DNA from 2 places in the Brenneria goodwinii genome. Region 2 is predicted to be linked to the other one. Evidence: predicted binding sites of a transcription regulator. Region 2 holds the regulator's gene; the other holds the start of a gene.

Region 1 (3,148 bases), 1.2 Mb from region 2:
AACCAATCTCCGTCGTTCAGCTTAGACCGCTTGAAGAGATGCATTACGACCTGTCCGATGCGCCTGAAGGCGAATTTCTTGGCGATCGGGCCGATCGTGATGACGTTCACATGACGCCATCCTGTATGCTGTTCCGCGCAACGGAAGAAAATTCGGCGCTGGAGACGTTTTTTAAGGGATTTGAAGAGCAGAATGCCATCATGTTCTGGCGAACCAACGCCGAGACGTATGAAATGTCGCGCAAGGCTAAGCTGCGTTGGCATTACTTTGGCCGGATGTTCGAAAACTATGCCGTGTCCGCGGAACCGATTAAAAAAGGCTTTTTTGCAAAACTGCTCAATAAATCAGCCGAACCGCAGCAGGAAAACGAATGGCGCTTTCTGGTCAAATGCGGGATTCCCTACGGCGACCCCGCAGAGGACGAGCGTGAGCATATGTGGTTTATACCTGAGTCGATGAACGGCGACGCCTTTAGCGGAAAATTAATAAATCATCCTTTCTATATCGATAAGATGAAAGAGGGGGGCGTTTACCCGCTCGATTTGGGGTTAATTACCGACTGGGCGATTTATTACCAGGATGATAAATATACGCCGGATACCATCTATAAACTATTAGGCGGAAATGGTCAGACCCATTAAAAGCGTTGACCAACGCTAATCTGCCTGAAGCGAAATCAGCGCGTGGGTTCGGCGTTACTGCTCGCCGACGTACGTTTCGCGGATGGGTTGCTATGCCTATGTTAGAACGTATAGGTAATGGCGGCCATGCCGGTTAGTCCAATAACTTTGCCTTTGGCGGTATTAATACGTCATTGGTTTTCCGCCGCTGGCGGTGAGTTGGCGATAATAGCCAGAAACATGAGTGAATGCTTCAACCTCACGTCAGCCAGAAATCAGTGATTGGCTGACGTGGATTTTACTGGGTTTTTTTATCTATTTTATTGATAATAAATGATGGTTTTGTTTTCTTTATTCGTTGAGCGCTCTTTTTGAGTTATTGGTAACGTGCTTTTCTTCCTTACAGCGGTAGTGTTTTCTTACTCCGTCATAAAACTGTCACATTTCGTACATTTTACTGTCACTCAACTGTCCTATTTTTCCTCCTGCAAACTACACTCTGATTAATCACGACTTCGGGTCGACAATACTTTTGGTATCCCACAGGAGGGATTATGAAACTTATGCGTACCACTATTGCCAGTATTGTTGCGGCAACGTTTTCTCTGACGGCGGTTTCCGCTTTTGCCGCTACTAACCTTACTGGCGCTGGTGCGACATTCCCCGCACCGGTCTATGCCAAATGGGCTGACTCCTATCAGAAAGAAACCGGTAATAAAGTTAACTATCAAGGTATCGGATCTTCAGGTGGTGTAAAACAGATTCTTGCTAAAACCGTTGATTTCGGTGCGACCGATGCGCCGCTGACTGACGCCAAGCTGGCGGAAGATGGCTTGTTCCAGTTCCCGACCGTTATCGGCGGTGTGGTGCTGGCGGTGAATATTCCTGGCATCAAATCCGGCGATCTAACGCTGGACGGTAAAACCCTGGGTGATATCTACCTGGGTAAAATCAAAAAATGGAACGACCCAGCCATTACCAAACTGAATCCTAATGCTAAGCTGCCGGATCAGGATATTGCCGTAGTGCGTCGTGCCGATGGTTCCGGTACTTCTTTTGTGTTCACCAGCTATCTGGCGAAAGTAAACCCGGAATGGAAGGAAAAAATCGGTTCCGGCTCTACGGTTAACTGGCCGACCGGTCTGGGCGGTAAAGGTAACGATGGCATCGCCGCATTCGTTCAGCGTCTTCCCGGTTCCATTGGCTACGTTGAGTATGCTTACGCGAAGCAGAATAACCTGGCTTACACCAAACTGCTTTCCGCAGACGGTAAAGTCGTCAGCCCGACAGGAACGACTTTCAGTAATGCGGCCAAGGGCGCAGACTGGAGCAAATCTTTCGCTCAAGATCTGACGAACCAGAAAGGCGATGATGCATGGCCTATCACCTCAACGACTTTCATCCTGGTGCAAAAAACACAGCCGAAAGCTGAGCAAGGTACGGAAGTGCTGAAATTCTTTGACTGGGCTTATGAGAAGGGCGGTTCTGAGGCTACAGCGCTGGATTATGCTATTCTGCCGACCGAAGTGGTTGAACAGATTCGCGCCGCTTGGAAAACCAATGTGAAGGATAGCAGTGGTAAGGCATTGTATTAAATATAATTAGAAAAATATTGGATTAAGAGTAAGTGTACTAAAATTGTACTACGTTCCTTGTGTTTGGTAGCAAGGTTATCTCGCTGAGCGCAGCAGGATAAAGGGATGGGGAGATCATGACTCTCCATCCTTCGCTGCGCTTTTGTTTGTTATCAAGCATCGTTAAATTAAGAAGAGAGACACATGGCTGAGTACAAGCCAACGATCAAAGCCCCCGGAAAGCATGGCGACATCATTTTTGGTGCGCTGGTGAAATTGGCCGCGCTGGTGACGCTACTGTTATTAGGGGGCATTATTGTTTCCCTAATTGTGGCTTCCTGGCCCAGCATCGAAAAATTCGGTTTTTCCTTTCTGTGGACGAAAAACTGGGATGCTCCCGCCGAGCAGTTTGGCGCGCTGGTACCGATCTACGGCACCGTTGTTACCTCACTGATTGCTCTGATTATCGCGATACCCATCAGTTTTGGTATTGCGCTGTTTCTAACTGAACTGGCTCCGGGGTGGCTGAAACGCCCTTTGGGTGTAGCCATCGAACTGCTAGCCGCGATCCCCAGTATTGTTTACGGTATGTGGGGGTTGTTTGTTTTTGCGCCGTTATTCGCCAAATATTTTCAGCAGCCAGTAGGCAATGTGCTGTCCGGCATTCCAATTTTGGGATCGTTGTTCTCAGGCCCGGCATTTGGTATCGGCATTCTGGCCGCGGGGGTGATTCTGGCCATCATGATCATTCCTTATATTGCGGCGGTGATGCGCGATGTCTTTGAACAAACGCCGGTGATGATGAAAGAATCCGCTTATGGTATCGGCTGTACGACCTGGGAGGTTATCTGGCGTATCGTTCTGCCTTACACCAAAAATGGGGTGATTGGCGGCATTATGTTGGGATTAGGCCGTGCGTTGGGAGAAACCATGGCGGTAACCTTTATTATCGGG
Region 2 (3,148 bases):
GGTGAATGTGTCCGAGCGCGATGTAGTCCGCCGGCGGAAACGCCTGCGCCGGGAAGGCATCTAGCGTACCGATGTAGATATCGCGCACGGAGTCGGAAGCGGTAACGCCGACGGTCGTCAGATGGCCGGTGGCGATGATGGGCAGCGGCAGCCCCAGTATTTCACGTTTCTGACAGGCCAACTGGTAACACCGCTGGTAATGCTCGGTGATGGCATCCTGCAATGCCTGCTGCTTTTCATCGCCGGATTGTCCGGCCTGGCTGGTTATCAGATCGCGCGGACGCAAAAAGGGGATTGCGCACAGTACGGCGCCGGGCCGCCCCTGACGGTTTTCCAGTACGATCACCTGTTTTTCGACATCGCCATCGACGCTGGCGATCACCCGCGTATTCATAAAGGCCAGCAGATCCCGCGATTCGTTCAGCGTGGCGACGGAGTCATGGTTGCCCGCCAATATGACTAACTGGCAGCCTTTACGCTGTAGATCGACAACAAAACGGTAATACATTTCCCGCGCATAGCTTGGCGGCGAACCGTTATCAAAGATATCTCCTGCTACTATTACAGCATCCACCTGATGCTGTTCGACCTGAGCAATAAGCCAGTGCAGGAAGGCTTGATGTTCGGCCGCACGGCTCTTGGTATAAAAATACTGCCCCAGATGCCAGTCGGCGGTGTGAATAATACGCATGGAACTCCCTGAGCGGTGTGTAATCGCAATGTCTCTGATTATAAACAGCCTGTGCGCGAGCTGTCGTTGCGAAAACATAAGTTTGGAAAGCGGCGCGAAAAAAACGATGTAACAAGGGGAATGCCGATCGGCTGGGCATCGAGGTTGAAAAATGCCCCGGCGTTTTTTTCATAAATCTGTCACAAAACTGACGCATAATGCACAGCGCATGCTAACAGCGACGATGATTAACGGCAGGATTAACAATGGCAAGACGCATATTGGTCGTGGAAGATGAAGCACCGATTCGTGAAATGGTATGTTTTGTTCTGGAGCAGAATGGTTATCAGCCTGTTGAAGCTGAAGATTATGACAGTGCGGTAACACAACTGTCAGAACCTTTTCCTGAACTGGTGTTACTGGACTGGATGCTGCCAGGCGGCTCGGGGTTGCAATTCATCAAGCATATGAAACGTGAAGCGCTGACCCGCGACATACCCGTCATGATGCTAACCGCCCGGGGCGAAGAAGAAGATCGGGTGCGCGGGCTTGAAGTCGGCGCGGATGATTACATTACCAAACCTTTTTCCCCTAAAGAGTTGGTGGCGCGTATCAAAGCAGTGATGCGCCGTATTTCGCCGATGGCCGTTGAAGAAGTGATTGAAATGCGCGGGTTGAGTCTGGATCCTTCCTCGCACCGGGTAACGACGGAAGAACTGGCACTGGACATGGGGCCAACGGAGTTTAAGTTGTTGCACTTCTTTATGACCCATCCTGAACGGGTTTACAGTCGTGAACAGTTGCTCAATCATGTTTGGGGCACTAACGTTTATGTTGAAGATCGCACTGTTGATGTTCATATCCGCCGACTGCGTAAGGCGCTGGAAACCAGCGGGCATGATAAAATGGTGCAAACCGTTCGGGGAACGGGATACCGTTTTTCAACGCGTTATTGAAGGTTGTCGTACCGGAGAAACATCAACGTGCTAGAACGTCTATCATGGAAGAGGCTGGCGCTGGAGCTGGCTTTTTTTTGTCTGCCCGCGCTTTTGCTGGGGCTGGTATTCGGTTATCTGCCCTGGTTCCTTTTAGCTGCTGTTTTAATTGTGCTTTGCTGGCATTTTTACAATCAGCTTAAACTCTCCTACTGGCTGTGGGTCGATCGCAGTATGACGCCGCCGCCGGGCCGCTGGAGCTGGGAACCGCTGTTCTACGGCCTTTATCAAATGCAATTGCGCAACCGGCGGCGGCGGCGCGAATTGGCGCTATTGATTAAGCGTTTTCGTAGCGGCGCCGAATCGTTACCGGATGCGGTGGTGATCACCACCGAAGATGGCACTATTTTCTGGTGTAATCGCTTGGCCCAGCACCTGCTCAATTTCCGTTGGCCGGAAGACAGCGGGCAGAATATCCTCAACCTGCTGCGTTATCCTGAATTCGCCAGCTATATGAAAGGGCAGGATTTCAGCCGTCCGCTAACGTTGCAACTGAACAACTCGCATCACGTTGAATTCCGTATTATGCCTTATTCCGAGGGGCAGTTGCTGATGATGGTGCGCGACATTACCCAGATGCATCAATTGGAAGGGGCCAGACGTAACTTCTTTGCCAATGTAAGTCATGAACTGCGCACCCCTTTAACCGTGTTGCAGGGATATTTGGAGATGATGCAGGATAATGCGCTGGATGACTCTCTGCGCAGTAAGGCTCTGAATACCATGCAGGAACAGACGCGGCGGATGGATGGATTGGTCAAACAGCTGTTAACCCTGTCGCGTATTGAAGCCGCCGCCACTATCGATCTAAGCGAAAAAGTCGATATGCCTATGATGTTGCGCGTATTACAGCGCGAGGCTCAGACGCTAAGCCAGGATCGCCATGAGATCGTGTTCCGGGTGAATGAAGATCTTCAGGTTTTCGGCAACGAAGAACAGCTGCGCAGCGCCGTATCCAATCTGGTCTACAATGCCATTAACCATACGCCGGCCGGCACTCGTATTGAGGTTTGCTGGCAGAAAACGCCCCATGGCGCGCAATTTCAGGTTAGCGATAACGGACCGGGGATCGCGGCGGAGCACTTGCCGCGTTTGACGGAGCGATTTTATCGTGTTGATAAAGCGCGCTCGCGGCAGACCGGCGGCAGCGGGTTAGGTCTGGCGATCGTCAAACATGCCCTGAGTCACCATGATTCCCGTTTGGAAGTGGTGAGCGAATTTGGCTTAGGCTCCCGTTTTCTGTTTACTCTGCCGAATCGGTTGATTGTACCCGCCTCTCTGGCCGAGAATACGGCGAAACTCTGAGCCTGACGGAAAATGTATTCATGAAATCCGCCGTTAATATCATCGCGGGCGCCGCTTTATTGCTGGTCGGTTTTTTCTGCGTGGCGCAACCCCATCAAATGCTGGCCGGCAATCTCTCCAGCGCGGGATCGGATACCTTGGCTAATCTGATGTCGCGTTGGGCGGCGGATTTCAGCAG

The links. The regulator PhoB, encoded in region 2, activates phosphate uptake and scavenging genes when phosphate is short. The targets are predictions, from matches to a motif close to CTGTCATAAAACTGNCNNAT.
Region 1: a site for PhoB is predicted at 1,045-1,064, ahead of pstS (phosphate ABC transporter substrate-binding protein PstS). Genes of this name have one in related genera too.

Annotation. Positions count from the first base shown of each region.
Region 1 covers NZ_CP014137.1:4,218,724-4,221,871, forward strand. Annotated here, with positions in the region: gene ACN28R_RS18710 (DUF4026 domain-containing protein) at 1-641, shown strand, start outside; gene pstS (phosphate ABC transporter substrate-binding protein PstS) at 1,175-2,215, shown strand; gene pstC (phosphate ABC transporter permease PstC) at 2,399-3,148, shown strand, end outside.
Region 2 covers NZ_CP014137.1:2,976,357-2,979,504, reverse strand. Annotated here, with positions in the region: gene sbcD (exonuclease subunit SbcD) at 1-691, opposite strand, end outside; gene phoB (phosphate response regulator transcription factor PhoB) at 937-1,626, shown strand; gene phoR (phosphate regulon sensor histidine kinase PhoR) at 1,654-2,970, shown strand; gene ACN28R_RS13325 (PstS family phosphate ABC transporter substrate-binding protein) at 2,991-3,148, shown strand, end outside.